Regions from separate parts of the Pseudomonas sp. 15C genome, predicted to be linked through region 1. Evidence: riboswitches for the same ligand, from Rfam matches in the RefSeq annotation. Region 1 holds a riboswitch; the other holds the start of a gene.

What was found. A riboswitch is a leader RNA that binds a small molecule or an ion and turns the genes downstream of it on or off. The one in region 1 is predicted to bind cobalamin.
Region 2: another riboswitch for cobalamin. It lies ahead of cobW (cobalamin biosynthesis protein CobW); the one in region 1 lies ahead of ACYYKW_RS18855 (ABC transporter substrate-binding protein).

The regions. Positions count from the first base shown of each region.
Region 1 covers NZ_JBUDGD010000039.1:44,501-52,039, forward strand. Annotated here, with positions in the region: gene ACYYKW_RS18835 (LTA synthase family protein) at 1-1,675, shown strand, start outside; gene katG (catalase/peroxidase HPI) at 1,826-4,096, shown strand; gene map (type I methionyl aminopeptidase) at 4,177-4,968, opposite strand; partial or broken gene ACYYKW_RS18850 (ParD-like family protein) at 4,965-5,333, opposite strand; cobalamin riboswitch at 5,546-5,739, shown strand; gene ACYYKW_RS18855 (ABC transporter substrate-binding protein) at 5,882-6,895, shown strand; gene ACYYKW_RS18860 (FecCD family ABC transporter permease) at 6,892-7,539, shown strand, end outside.
Region 2 covers NZ_JBUDGD010000013.1:52,284-59,822, forward strand. Annotated here, with positions in the region: gene cobN (cobaltochelatase subunit CobN) at 1-1,351, opposite strand, end outside; gene cobW (cobalamin biosynthesis protein CobW) at 1,355-2,425, opposite strand; cobalamin riboswitch at 2,526-2,737, opposite strand; cobalamin riboswitch at 2,822-3,043, shown strand; gene ACYYKW_RS09785 (CbtB domain-containing protein) at 3,161-3,358, shown strand; gene ACYYKW_RS09790 (CbtA family protein) at 3,370-4,071, shown strand; gene ACYYKW_RS09795 (cobalamin biosynthesis protein) at 4,068-4,481, shown strand; gene cobM (precorrin-4 C(11)-methyltransferase) at 4,560-5,306, shown strand; gene nfuA (Fe-S biogenesis protein NfuA) at 5,407-5,991, opposite strand; gene ACYYKW_RS09810 (SET domain-containing protein) at 6,258-7,539, shown strand, end outside.

The DNA.
Region 1 (7,539 bases):
GCTCGCCAGTGAAGTGGCGGACCTGCAGATTCGCGCCGAGGAATGGCTGGACGGCGATGCCGAAGAACCCGCACCGGCGATGGCCGGGCTGACCGATGTCGACCTAAACGGAGAAAAACTGCTGACCGCACCGGGACAGGCGCGCAACGTGCTGATCATCGCACTGGAGGGCATTCCCGGCGCCTACATCCGCGCCAACCGCGAGGCCATCGGCAGTCATTACCAGGAAGACCTGATGCCCAACCTCAGCCGCTGGGCCGAGCGCGGCATGAACACTCCGGATTACGTGCTGCACACGCACCAGACCATTCGCGGTCTGTACGCCATGCTCTGCGGCGACTACGACAAACTCAACAACGGCACGCCCAAAGGCGTGGAAATGCTCACCCTCAACGAGCGCAATCAGGCCTGTCTGCCGGCACAACTGCGTGACCACGGTTTCAGCACGCATTACCTGCAAGGTGCCGGGCTGCGCTTCATGGCCAAAGACAAGATCATGCCGCACATCGGCTTCGATGCCACCCATGGGCTGGAATGGTTCAGCAACAGCAACTATCTGGTATTTCCATGGGGCAAGGATGACAAGGCGTTCTTTGAGGGTGCGCTGGATTACGTTGGCCAGTTGAAGAAACACAAACAGCCGTGGATGCTCACCCTGCTCACCGTGGGCACTCACCAGCCCTACTCCGCACCGGACGATTATCTGCAGCGTTACGAAACGCCGAAGCAGGCCGCCGTCGGTTATCTCGACGATGCGCTGGATCAGTTTCTCAGTGGCCTGGAACGCAAAGGCGTGCTCAAGGACACGCTGGTGGTGATCACATCGGACGAATCCCATGGCATCGACGGCGTGCGTCTGGCCTCCTCGTGGGGGTTCAACCTGACCCTGGCACCGGAGCAGGCGCAACTGCCGCGCCTGAACAAAGGTGTCTATGGTCACGTCGATCTGAGCACTTCGATCCTCGACTACTTCGACCTGCCAGTGCCCTCCGCGCTGAGCGGTCGCTCGCTGTTCCGTGACTATGATTCCGGCCGCGAAATCATGTCATTCACCAATGGCAAGCTGCGCTATCACGATGGCCGCGGCATCTTCTCCGAATGCGACATGCCGCGCCGCTGCCGCTATTACGAAAGCGCTGGTTTCATCGCCGACAGCGCCATTTACAAGGGTCGCTACAGCGGTCATCCGGCCCGGCAGATCGCCGCCCGCGCCAATGCCCTGGACCTGTCGCTGCTGCGCACACCGCTCAATCATCGCTACCAGTTCGGCAGCAACAACATCATCCCGCTGCAAGCGCAGATCAAGGATGACTGGGCCGACAACCTGATCGGTGCGCAGTACCTGGAAATGCCCAAGGGCTCGCACACTCGCGTCCGCCTGACCGTGCGCGCGGTCGACCCGCAGCAAGCGGCGTACATACAACTCAAGGCCAAGGAGTTCGAACAGGACGTGCAGCTGGGCTTACCGGCGGAAATGGTCGCAACGGCGGATCAGCCGCTGGAAATGGACTTCAGCTTTGAAAACCCGCAACAGCGCAAGGCGTTTTCGTTTCATTTGCTCGGTTACGGGCAAGGCGCGGTGGAAGTCAGTGACTTCAGCGTGATCACTGAACTGCCGGGGCAAGAGGACATTCTCGACGATGTGCCCGATGACGACACGGCGCAATCGAGCTGATCCCGCTGACCCGAAGCAGCGCGGCGCTGAGAGAGTTTGCCTATCGGCGCGCAATACCTGCGCTATTAGCTGGTTTGCCAAGTCGGGTCTAGCCTTACAAGTCCGAAGTCGGCACCAGCCGGCCGCAGCAGACCTGATAGGGACTCGAACATGGCAAGCGAATCGAAATGCCCGTTCAACCATGCCGCCGGTGGCGGCACGACCAACCGAGACTGGTGGCCGAATCAACTGAACCTGAAAATCCTCAGTCAGCACTCGCCCAAGTCTGACCCGCTGGGCCAGGACTTCGACTATGCCAAGGCGTTCAATAGCCTGGATTTTCAGGCGCTGAAGCAAGATATCAGCGCATTGATGACCGATTCTCAGGACTGGTGGCCGGCGGACTTCGGTCACTATGGCCCGCTCTTCGTGCGCATGGCCTGGCACAGCGCCGGCACCTACCGGACAGCCGATGGTCGCGGTGGCGCCGGCTCCGGTCAGCAACGGTTCGCCCCGCTCAACAGTTGGCCGGACAACGTCAGCCTCGACAAGGCCCGCCGCCTGCTCTGGCCGATCAAGCAGAAATACGGCCGCAACATTTCCTGGGCCGATCTGATCGTGCTCACCGGCAACGTCGCGCTGGAATCCATGGGCTTCAAGACCTTTGGTTTTTCCGGTGGTCGCGCCGATGTCTGGGAACCGGATGAAGACGTGTACTGGGGGTCGGAAACCGAATGGCTGGGCGGTGACAATCGTTACGGCAAGAGCAACGGCCCGGTACAGGAACCCGGTGACGGTACGCTGGTAGCCGAACCGGATCTGCACGGCAAGGAAGAAAGCCGCACCGATCAGGGCGAGCGCAATCTGGAGAACCCGCTCGCTGCGGTGCAGATGGGCCTGATTTATGTGAACCCGGAAGGTCCCGAGGGCAACCCGGACCCGGTCGCCTCGGCCAAAGACATACGCGAAACCTTCGGCCGCATGGCCATGAACGATGAAGAAACCGTGGCGCTGATTGCGGGCGGCCACGCGTTCGGCAAGACCCACGGTGCCGGCCCGGCCGACAACGTCGGCCCTGAACCGGAAGCGGCCGGCCTCGAACAGCAAGGCCTGGGCTGGAAAAATGCCTTCGGCACCGGCAAGGGCGCAGACACCATCACCAGTGGTCTGGAGGTGACCTGGACCTCCACGCCCACCCGCTGGAGCAACAACTACCTGGAAAACCTGTTCGGCTTCGAGTGGGAACTGACCAAGAGCCCGGCCGGGGCGCATCAGTGGCAACCGAAAAACGGCGCCGGCGCCGGCACGGTTCCGCATGCCCATGACCCGAGCAAAAAGCTCTCGCCGACCATGCTCACCTCTGATCTGGCGCTACGGTTCGACCCGGCTTACGAGCAGATCTCGCGACGCTTCCTGGCCAATCCCGAGCAATTGGGCGACGCCTTCGCCCGCGCCTGGTACAAACTGATCCACCGCGACATGGGCCCGCTGTCACGCTACCTCGGCCCGGAATTGCCCAACGAAGAATTGCTCTGGCAAGACCCGTTGCCGGACGTCAGCCATGCGTTGATTGACGACAGCGACGCCGCCGCGCTGAAAAGCAAAATCCTCGCCTCAGGCCTGTCGGTTGCGCAACTGGTCTCAACGGCGTGGGCGGCGGCCTCGACCTTCCGCGGCTCGGACAAACGTGGCGGTGCCAACGGCGGGCGTTTGCGTCTGGCACCACAGAAGTTCTGGCAAGCCAACCAGCCAGAGCAACTGGCCCATGTGCTGCAAACCCTGGAGGGCATTCAGAGCGAATTCAATGGCGCAAGCACTGGCAAGAAAATCTCGCTGGCGGACCTGATCGTGCTGGCCGGCAATGCCGGGGTCGAGCAAGCCGCACAGAACGCTGGTCATTCAGTGAGCGTGCCGTTCTCGCCCGGGCGCGTGGATGCCTCGCAGGAGCAGACCGATGTCGAATCGTTCGGCTTCCTTGAACCGATTGCCGACGGTTTCCGCAACTACAGCAAAGGCAAATACACCGTCGCGGCTGAAACCCTGCTGATCGACAAGGCGCAACTGCTGACCCTCACCGCCCCGGAAATGACCGTACTGCTCGGCGGCCTGCGGGTGTTGAATACCAACGTCGGGCAGACCCGGCATGGTGTCTTCACCGATAAACCCGAAGCGCTGAGCAATGACTTTTTCACGAACCTGTTGGACATGGGCGTGGAGTGGCAACCGACGACGCGCGATGCTGATGAATTCGAAGGACGGGACCGCAAGACCGGCGCGCCGAAATGGACCGCAACCCGGGTGGATCTGGTGTTCGGTTCCAATGCGCAGTTGCGCGCGCTGGCCGAGGTGTATGCCAGTGCGGATGCACAACAGCAGTTCGTCAATGACTTCGTCAAGGCCTGGACGAAGGTCATGAACCTGGATCGGTTCGATCTGAAGTAACGGCCAAAAGAAAACGCCGCTTGTTCAAGCGGCGTTTTTTATGCGTTGGATTTCACGAATTCTGACCGCCAAACGCAGTATCAACTGATAGCCGCATACCCCTCGATCTGATCCGGCCACGCCGTCAGCACTTCAAACCCGGTCTCCGTCACCGCCACCATGTGCTCCCACTGCGCCGACAGCGAGCCATCCTTGGTCAGCACCGTCCAGCCATCGGGCATGTTCTTCACGTGGCGTTTGCCGGCGTTGAGCATCGGTTCGACGGTAAAAATCATTCCCGCCTTGAGCTTCATCCCTTGATTGGGAAAGCCGTAATGCAGAATCTGCGGTTCATCGTGGTAGATCTTGCCGATGCCATGGCCGCAATACTCGCGCACCACGCTGAAGCCTTCCTTTTCGGCGAGGCTCTGAATCGCGTAACCGATATCGCCCAGCGTGGCGCCCGGTTTGACCGCGCGAATACCTGCGCACATGGCGTCATAGGTGGTCTTGATCAGATGTTGCGCTTCAGGCGTGGCCTCACCGACCACGTACATGCGGCTGGTGTCGCCGAACCAGCCGTCCTTGATCACGGCGATGTCGAGGTTGAGGATATCGCCATCCTTCAGCGGAGTAGCAGAAGGAATGCCGTGGCAGACCACGTCGTTGACCGAGGCGCAGACGGTTTTCGGGAAGCCGTGATAACCGACGTTGGCCGGAACGGCTTTCTGTACGTTGACGATGTAGTCGTTGCACAGCCGATCCAGTTCATCGGTGGTCACCCCGGCCTTGACGTGGGGTACCAGCATGGCCAGCACTTCGGCAGCCAGTCTGCCGGCCGCGCGGGATTTTTCGATCTCGGCCGGGGTGTTGAGCTTGATCTGGTTTCTCATGCGAGGGCGACTTCCTGTGTCAGTTGGTGCAGGTCGAGCCCGCCATTCTGCTCGGCGCGGATCAGCAAACGGCAGATCGCGCTGTGGTCGAGGTTGGGGTGCAACTCGGCGAGCATGCCGATGCGCATCCAGTGCTCGGCCTGCGCGTTGATCGAGCGGCTGAGTGCATTGCTGGAGATGCGCAGGTTTTCGTGCATGTCTTCGGAAATTTTTACGATGCCCATGGAGGTAATCCGATACGGAATGTATATGGATCGTATATTAGCGTTGGGGGTTCGCGGATTGCAAATCCGGGTTGTGACGTTTGTTTTTTTCAGGATCTGCAGGCGGGTGGCTAGAGGCATGCGGTCGGCTTTGGACTTGTGGTGGCCCCGCCCCTCACCCCAGCCCTCTCCCCCTGGAGAGGGAGCCGATCTTCGTTAGCTTCTGAATTTGTGTTCAGCTCGGTACTCGGTGTGGCCATATGTCGCCCAAACACCGCGGTCAGTCCCCTCTCCCTACGGGCGGTCCGACGTTTCGGGAGGGTTAGGGTGAGGGGCTTTTCAAAAGATTCATCTCCCCCTCATCCCCCCAAATCGTCTACCATGCCGCCGCCGGTTTCCGCATGGGATTAATAGGGAATCCGAGGTGCTTGTTCAGCATCGATCGGAACTGCCCCCGCAACTGTAGGTGCCGAGCCTGCTCCTCGACTGCCACTGGGTAACCCCCGGGAAGGCCGGAGCCAGGCGATGACGCATCAGTCAGGAGACCTGCCGGCACAATGACTACTAACCGGCGGGGTGTCCGGGAAGGACATCGTGCCGTGCGCGTTTTTCGCGTGATGACCGGCCTTGCGTTATTTCCTGATGGCGCTTGATGGTGTGTTTCCAAACCGTACCCGCCCTCCCCGTACGGTTCCATTGGAGACTGCCCCATGCTGCTGCCCCGTATTGCCACCCTGTTCACCAGTCTGGGCCTCTGTGCCTTGGCGCAAGCGGCGCCCACGGTTTATCCGCTGACGATCGAGAACTGCGGCAGCAGCCTGACGTTTCAGCACGCCCCGGCACGCACGATCACCATCGGCCAGGCCGGCACGGAAATGCTCTATGCCCTGGGTCTGAGCGACAAAGTCGTTGGCACTTCGCTGTGGTTCAACGACGTGCTGCCCCAATACAAGGCGCAGAACGAAAAGATAGAGCGCCTCGCTGATAACGAACCGAGCTTCGAAGCGGTGATCGGCAAGCGCCCGGAACTGGTCGCCGTGGAGCTGGAATGGATGGTCGGCCCGCAAGGTGCGGTCGGCACCCGCGAGCAGTTTCATGAGTTGAAGATTCCGACCTACCTGCTGCCCTCCGATTGCGAAGCCAAGGACAACCTCGTCGGCTCCGATGGCACGCGGCTGGCGCCGTTTCGCATCGACAGCATCTACAAAGGCGTGAGCCAACTGGCGCAGGTTTTCGATGTGCAGGCGCGTGGCGAACGGCTCAACGAACGACTCAAGGCCAGCCTCGCGCAGTCGATCGCCACGGCGAAAACCCAGCAGCGCAAGGATGTCAGCGCTGTGGTCTGGTTTTCCAGCGCCGAGATGGACATCGAGCCGTTTGTGGCCGGGCACAAAGGCGTTCCGGATTTCATGCTGAGCACCCTGGGTGTGCGCAATGTGGTCGAGTCGGATGAAGAATGGCCGACCGTGGGTTGGGAAACCATTGCCAAAGCCAACCCGACTTTCCTGGTCATCGCGCGCATGGATCGTCGGCGTTTCCCGGCTGACGACTATCAGAAGAAACTCGCGTTCCTGCGCAGCGACCCGGTGACGCGCAACATGGACGCGGTGAAACACAACCGCATCATCATCCTCGATGCCATGGCCATGCAGGCCAGCCTGCGCACCTTCGACGGCCTGGCGCAACTGGCCGCCGCCATCAATGCCTACGACCTGGCGCCATGAGCAGACGCCTGATCCGTTCGCTGCTGGTACTGCTGACGCTATCGGTTGCGCTTATCGGCGGCGTGGCGATCGGTGAGACTTCGATCGAGCCGGGCGTGGTGCTGCAAGTGCTGGCCAACAAGCTGTGGGGCGCCGGTTATGTGCTCGACCCGATCGATGAAGGCATCGTCTGGAATTACCGCCTGACCCGCGCACTGGTCGCCGCTGCCTGCGGCGCCGGGCTGGCAACGTGCGGGGTGATCTTGCAGTCGCTGTTGCGCAATCCGTTGGCCGATCCTTATCTGCTGGGCATCTCCGCCGGGGCCTCGACTGGCGCGGTAATGGTCGCCTTGCTTGGCGTGGGTGCCGGGCTGGTGTCGCTGTCGGCCGGCGCGTTTGCCGGTGCGGTGACGGCATTCGTGCTGGTGATTCTGCTGGCACGGGTCAGTGGTTCGGCCAACGGTACCGGGCAGATCATTCTGGCCGGGATTGCCGGCTCGCAATTGTTCAATGCGCTGACCGCATTCCTGATTACTCGCTCGGCGAGTTCCGAGCAGGCCCGCGGGATCATGTTCTGGCTGCTCGGCAACCTCGGCGGGGTGCGCTGGCCGTCGGTGTGGCTGGCGGTGCCGGTGGCCCTGCTCGGGCTGGTCGTGTGCCTGTGG
Region 2 (7,539 bases), on a different contig from region 1:
GGCATGGGCGCAGGTCAATCGTGTCGAGGTCATTGCTGACGCCGCCGAGCAATTGCTGGATCAACTCGCTGCCGCTGCCTGGCAAATCGGCCGAAACCGGATAGCCCTCAGCCTGCAACGCACGCAGGATATTCAGCGCTGCCGCTGGCGTGTCGAGGCCGACACCGTTGCCGATGCGCCCGTCGCGGGTCGGGTAGTTGGCGAGAATCAGCGCGATGCGCTTTTCGCTGTTCGGTACCCGCGCCAGAGCAGTCCAGCGCCGCGCCAGTTCAGCAACAAAATCCATGCGCTCGGGTTGCGCGCGATAGCACACCACATCCGATTGGCTGCGCTCGCTGCGCCAGGCCAGATCCTTGAAGCTGATCGGCCGACTGATGATGCGCCCGTCAAGTTCCGGCAAGGCTATGTGCATGGCCAGATCGCGCGGGCCCAGGCCTTGCTCGCTGTCGCGCCAGCCGGGCTCGTTGTCCTGGGCGCAGATCGCCTGGATCACCGGGATATTGCGGCGAAACGGTCGCAGGTGCGGCGCTTCGGGACTGGACTGGGCAAAACCGGTGGTATTGAGGATCACCCCGGCCTCGACTTCGTCCAGCCAATCCTCGACCACCGTCAGGCAGCCGGGTTCTTTCAGGCTGGCCACGGCGATGGGCAAAGGATTGAGCCCCGCAGCTTGCATGCGCTGGCAAAACACATCGATGAACCCAGTGTTGGCTGCTTGCAGGTGCGAGCGGTAAAACAGCAGCGCCGCGACCGGTTGTGCGGGCAGCCATTCAGCTTGCCAGTCACTCAGGGCAGCAGTAGTTTTGGTCGGGTGGTAAATCGCTGTACGCGGCAAGGTTTGCGGCTCGCCCCACGGGTAATCGCGGGCGAACCAGCGATTGCCCAGGCAGCGGAAAAAATCCAGCGCGTTGCCCAGTCCACCCTGACGCAAGAACTGCCAGAGACGGTCACGGTCCACCGCGCTGACGGTGCTCAAGTCGCTGAGTTCCGGGTCGGGGCGATCGTCGCCCGGCACCAGAATCACTTGCACGCCGCGCTCGGACAATTCCACCAGGCGCTCGACGCCATACCGCCAATAGGCGATGCCGCCATGCAGCGAAATCAGAATCAGCTTGGCGTGGCGCAACACTTCATCGACGTACAGATCGACCGAGGCGTGATTCTGCACCTGCATCGGGTTGGCCAGGCGCAGGCTCGGGTAGTCCTGCGGCAACTGCTGCGCCGCTTCGGCGAGCAGCGCAAGGCTGGAATCGCCGCTGCACAGGATCACCAACTCGGCGGGCGTCTGGCCAAGGTCGGCAATGTTGTCATCCGAGACGAAACCGCCGGGCTGGGTCCTGAGCAGGTGCATGACTTAAACGCTGAGCGCGGCGCGCAGTTGCGCTTCGAGCTGCGCTGCATCCAATTCCTGGCCGATCAACACCAGACGCGTTACGCGCGCTTCGTCGGCGCCCCACTGACGGTCAAAATGCTTGTCGAAGCGCGTACCTACGCCTTGAATCAGCAAGCGCATCGGCTTGTTCGGAATCGCGGCGAAGCCTTTCACGCGCAGGATGCCGTGTTGCACCACCAGTTGCGTCAGCGCGTCGAGCAGCAGGCTTTCGTCGGCTTGCGGCAGTTCGATGGAGATCGAGTCGAAGGCGTCGTGATCGTGGTCATCGTGATCGTCATCACCGTCGTGGTGATGGTCGTGGTGACTGTGACGGCTGTCGATGTGTTCTTCGGAACCGGCACCGAGGCCGATCAGCACGTCCAGCGGCAGACGGCCGTTGCTCGCTTCAATGATTTTTACCGCAGGTGGCAACTCTTCGGCGACTTCAGCGCGCACGCGCGCCAGATCTTCTGGACTGGTCTGGTCGGCTTTATTGAGGATCACCAGATCGGCGCTGGCCAGTTGGTCGGCGAACAGTTCGTGCAGCGGTGACTCGTGATCGAGGTTCGGGTCAAGCTTGCGCTGGGCATCGACCTGATCCGGGAACGCGGCAAAGGTGCCGGCGGCCACGGCCGGGCTGTCGACCACAGTGATCACCGCATCAACGGTGCAGGCGCTGCGGATTTCCGGCCACTGGAAGGCTTGCACCAACGGCTTGGGCAAGGCCAGGCCCGAGGTTTCGATGAGGATGTGATCGAGATCGCCGCGACGCGCGACCAGTTCGCGCATCACCGGGAAGAATTCTTCCTGCACGGTGCAGCACAGGCAGCCGTTGGCCAGTTCGTAAACGCGGCCGCTGGCTTCTTCTTCGGTGCAGCCGATGGTGCACTGCTTGAGGATTTCGCCGTCGATGCCCAGCTCGCCAAACTCGTTGACGATCACCGCAATGCGCCGGCCCTGAGCATTGTCGAGCATGTGCCGCAGCAAGGTGGTTTTGCCCGAACCGAGGAAACCGGTGACGATGGTGACGGGGAGTTTGGCCAGTGTTTTCATCGGTATGCCCTTTGGCAAGCGGCGGGCATACGGGACGAGGACCGGCCACGCGCAGGCGCGCCGGAAGTATTCGCCACCGGATCACCCCGCCCGGTTGAAAGTGAGAATCTGTGACGAGGCAGGTCTCCTGGCTGACAGTGTTCAGGCGCCGGGCCTGGCATTCGCTGCGCCTTCCCGCGGGCTCGTGGACCGAGCTGGCAGTGGCGTTGCAGCGAACATCACCGTTCACAGTTGCGGGGGCAGCCGCGGCTTTGACCGCGTTCCCTTCTTAGCTTCGACAGATGCCGAAGAACCTCGAAGGCGCAAGGCTACGCATGGGTTGATGATGGGTCAATGCTTTGGTTTCGTGGATATTCACTACTGCCCGAAATTGACTCAAACCCACCCGCATGCTCTCCTGTACGCCTTGTTACGGGTGCCCTTCACAGGGTGAAACGGGAAACCGGTGAATCATGTGCTTTACTCAGAGCCATGTCAGTCCGGTGCTGCCCCCGCAACGGTAAGCGAGCGAAGCGTCAAAACCACTGTGCCAACCCGGCATGGGAAGGTGACGCTTGCAGGTCGGCCAGGCGCCAACCCCTCGCGAGCCCGGAGACCGGCCCGCAACACACAGTGCGCTATCGGCGTCACTGGACATAACAAACCCGCGGTGGGCGGGCGCTGTTCGTACCTCTGCGTGTCCGTCACGCAGGGTCCGCATGCGTTCGACTGCCCCTTACACTATAGGGAAGCGCCATGTCGATCATCAGCAGCACCGGCAGCAACACGGATAAAATCGCCAGCACCACCACCCTGAGCCAACGCCTGATTGCCGCCGCCTTCGCCTCGATTCTCGGCGCGGGCCTGGTGTATTTCGCCGGTTTCTCGCATATCGAAGCGGTGCACAACGCGGCCCACGACACCCGCCACAGCGCTGCGTTTCCGTGCCACTGAGACCTCTCGACATGATCAAGCGAATTGCGCAAACCGCAGGTTTCACTGGCCTGCTGGCCGCCCTGCTCCTCACGCTGCTGCAAAGCTTCTGGGTCTCGCCGCTGATTCTTCAGGCGGAAACCTATGAAAAATCCGAGCCGGTCGCCGCAGTCCACGAACACGCGGCCGGCACCGCGGCGCACAGCCATGACGGCGAAGCCTGGGAGCCGGAAAACGGCTGGCAGCGCGTGGTTTCGACCACCGGTGGCAATCTGGTGGTGGCGGTCGGTTTCGCCCTGATGCTTGCCGGCCTGTATACATTGAGAGCGCCGCGCTCCACCGCGCAAGGCTTGCTCTGGGGTCTGGCCGGTTACGCGACGTTCGTGCTGGCGCCAACGCTGGGCCTGCCGCCGGAATTGCCGGGCACCGCTGCGGCTGATCTGGCGTCGCGGCAGATGTGGTGGATCGGCACTGCGGCCTCGACCGCCGTCGGCCTGTCGCTGATCGCCTTCAGCCGGCACTGGCTGATGAAGCTGCTCGGTGTAGCGATTCTCGCCGTGCCGCATGTGATCGGCGCGCCGCAGCCGCTGGTGCATTCAATGCTCGCGCCCGAGGCGCTGGAAAGCCAGTTCAAGATCGCTTCGCAGTTGACCAACGTGGCGTTCTGGCTGGCCCTGGGCCTGATCAGCGCCTGGTTGTTCCGCCGCAACAGCGACGGTCACTACCACGCATGAGCGATGACCGCGCGGCGTCCACGCTGGTGGTCGGCCTCGGCTGCCAACGCGGCTGTCCGACCAGCACGCTGCGCGCGTTGCTCGACCAGGCCTTGCAGGCGCACCGCATCGAGCTCAAGTCAATCAAGGCCCTGGCCAGCATCGATTTGAAGCGCGACGAACCGGGCCTGCAAGAACTGGCCGTACAACTGGCCTTGCCCCTGCTGTACTTCAGCAGCGAGGAATTGGCCGGTTACCAGTCAATGCTCAGCCACCAGTCGCAAATCGCTTACGAACGCACCGGCTGCTACGGCGTGGCGGAAAGCGCAGCGCTGGCGCTTGCCGAACAACTCCTGCAGGCGCCGGCAAAGCTGCTGATCAGCCGACAAAAATACGCTCAAGCCACTCTGGCGTTGGCCGGCGCCGCGTAAATCCTGATAATCGCCGCCATCCATCATGAACAATCTTCATCTGAAGCGTTGTCGCGCCTCTTCTCCAAGGATCCAACGATGACCGTTTATTTCATCGGCGCCGGCCCCGGCGACCCGGAATTGATCACTGTCAAAGGCCAACGGTTGATCCGCCACTGTCCGGTGATCATCTATGCCGGTTCACTGGTACCCGCCGCAGTGCTCGAGGGGCACCAGGCGCAAACCGTGGTCAACAGTGCCGAGCTGCACCTTGAGCAGATCATCGAGCTGATCAAGACCGCGCATGCCGACGGCCATGACGTCGCACGGGTACATTCCGGTGATCCGAGCCTGTACGGCGCGATCGGTGAGCAGATTCGTTATCTGCGTGAGCTTGGTATCCCGTTCGAGATCATTCCGGGCGTGACGGCCACCGCCGCCTGTGCGGCGCTGCTCGGAGCCGAACTCACCCTGCCGGATGTGTCGCAAAGCGTGATTCTGACTCGCTATGCCGACAAGACTGCGATGCCGGCGGGCGAAGAACTGGGCAATCTGGCCCGACATGGTGCAACCATGGCGATTCACCTGGGGGTCAATCATCTGGAGAAGATTCTTGTGGAGTTGTTGCCGCATTACGGTGCGGATTGTCCGATTGCGGTGATTCACCGGGCGACGTGGCCGGATCAGGATTGGGTGGTGGGCACGCTTGCGGACATTGCGGACAAGGTTGCAGCGAAAGGCTTTCGGCGTACGGCATTGATTCTGGTCGGGCGGGTGCTGGGGAGTGAGGTGTTCAGCGAGTCGTCGTTGTATCGGGCGGGGCATGCGCATCTTTATCGCCCTTGATGGCCTCTTCGCGAGCAGGCTCGCTCCCACCCTGGGTAAAGCGGGGGCATAAAAAAACGGCGCTCACGGGGCGCCGTTTTTCATATTCGCAGCGAACGCCTTAGTAGTAGGCGTTTTCTTTCTGCGTGTGGTCGGTCACGTCGCGCACGCCCTTGAGCTCAGGGATGCGCTCGAGCAGCGTGCGCTCGATGCCTTCCTTCAAGGTCACGTCGGCCTGGCCGCAGCCCTGGCAACCGCCACCGAACTGCAACACCGCAATGCCGTCTTCCACCACATCGATCAGGCTGACCTGACCGCCGTGGCTGGCCAGCCCCGGGTTGATTTCGGTTTGCAGGTAGTAATTGATGCGCTCGTTGACCGGGCTGTCGGCGTTGACCATCGGTACTTTGGCGTTTGGCGCCTTGATGGTCAGCTGGCCGCCCATGCGGTCGGTGGCGTAGTCGACCACGGCGTCGTCGAGAAACGCTTCGCTGAACGAATCGATATACGCGGTGAAGCTTTTCAGCCCCAGCGCCGTATCTTCAGGTTTTTCTTCGCCCGGCTTGCAGTAGGCAATGCAGGTCTCGGCGTACTGGGTGCCAGGCTGGGTGATGAAGACGCGGATGCCGATGCCCGGGGTGTTCTGCTTGGACAGCAGATCAGCCAGGTAGTCGTGGGCGGCGTCGGTAATGGTAATAGCGGTCATGGAAACTCCTCGCAGGCTTGGGCGCAGTTTACGCCAATCGGCGCGCGGGACAAAGTCCCAGTATTTTTGTCGGAAAAAGCGGCGCGCGTACCCTCACCCGCTCGCTGACGGCGAAGAAGGCTGCGCTTGAACGGCGAGTACCCTGTTAACAAATGGAAACCCAAGCACATTCGCGCCATATATATGTATACCTCTGCGAGTTTTCCACGCCCTTATATTCAACGCCTTCGACTATTTTTCCAGCCGCTACGGTTCAAAGGCCTTGAATGTCTACTTCGTTATCCAGTTTCTACAACAAGACGCCCCCGCGCAGATTGCAGGATCTCAACCACCTGATCAGTTACCTGCATGAGCTCATCGACGATAACGTCAACATGGATGCCAGTCAGCTCTATTACTACCCGCCCGCCACCTCTGAATTGGGGCGCGAGTGCAAGGAAGCCTTTCGCGTCTTGAAAAAACTCGAGACAGACGAAGATTTCATAACGCATCTCTCCATGCCTGCCAAGGTCGATCAATCGTTGTTGGGCAACGATTTCCTGGAAGACTTTCTGTCCTTTCAGTTGAGTTCCACGAAGTCGCCAACACCTGACCCTGCGGAAGTTTTCCCGATCGCCGGTCACTCGGTAACGCTCAGAGATGTGCCGATATATTGGTCGATCGACGTGGATGTCTTGCTGGATATCTACCGCAAGGTCGGCAACGGGCTTAAAAGTGACGGTTCGGTGCGCTTCGACCTGGTGCTGGCCTGGTACGCGCTGATTCCGCGGCGTCCCGCCAAACATGCCGACTGGCAGCGCCTGCTGCACAACCTGGTTGAGCATCGCGCGTTATGGCTGCTCGGGCATCACGGTCCCGTCAGCGACTTCGAACACTTGTTCAGCGCTGAAGGCGAAGAAACGATCATGCGGGTTGTCCGCCAGATCGAAGCCGAAACTTCACGCTGCCTGCTGGCAAATGTCGTACCGGTGAAACCCAGTGGCAGATTTGAAACGTTGAGCCAAACCACGCCGGTAGCACTTCTGGAAACAGCCTTGCAGTCGGCCGATAACCTGCAACTGGCGCAACGTATTGCCAGGGAACTGGATTGGTACACCGCAAAGAACAAGCAAGATGGCCCAGCCAGTGTTTTGACGAAATTGTTGTGGCGAGCGCTCTGGCTGAGCATCAAACCAGGCGCGCACACCAACAATCAAAACGAGTTGCAGATACTGATCGAGCCCGCCTGTAGTTATTCGTCCATACACAAATCATTGATCGAAGAATTTCAAAGATCACTTCACGTCGAGCGGCCCATTGCCTTGTTAGCGGTGGCCATCATGAAGAGCAATGTGGCCAGCGAAGCGTGGGTTCAGGACATCCCCGACGCACTGCCGTATGCCACGTCGAGCACCTGGGTCAATTTCAAGAGTGGTTTCATACTTGCCGAATCCGTCGCGCCCGGCTCATCGCGGCACATGACTTTTGAACAGCTGCTCAACCTGCCGGCAGAGCATTTTCGGGCTTTTGCGCATGATATCGAGCAACAGCGACTGGTTGCCGCTGCCA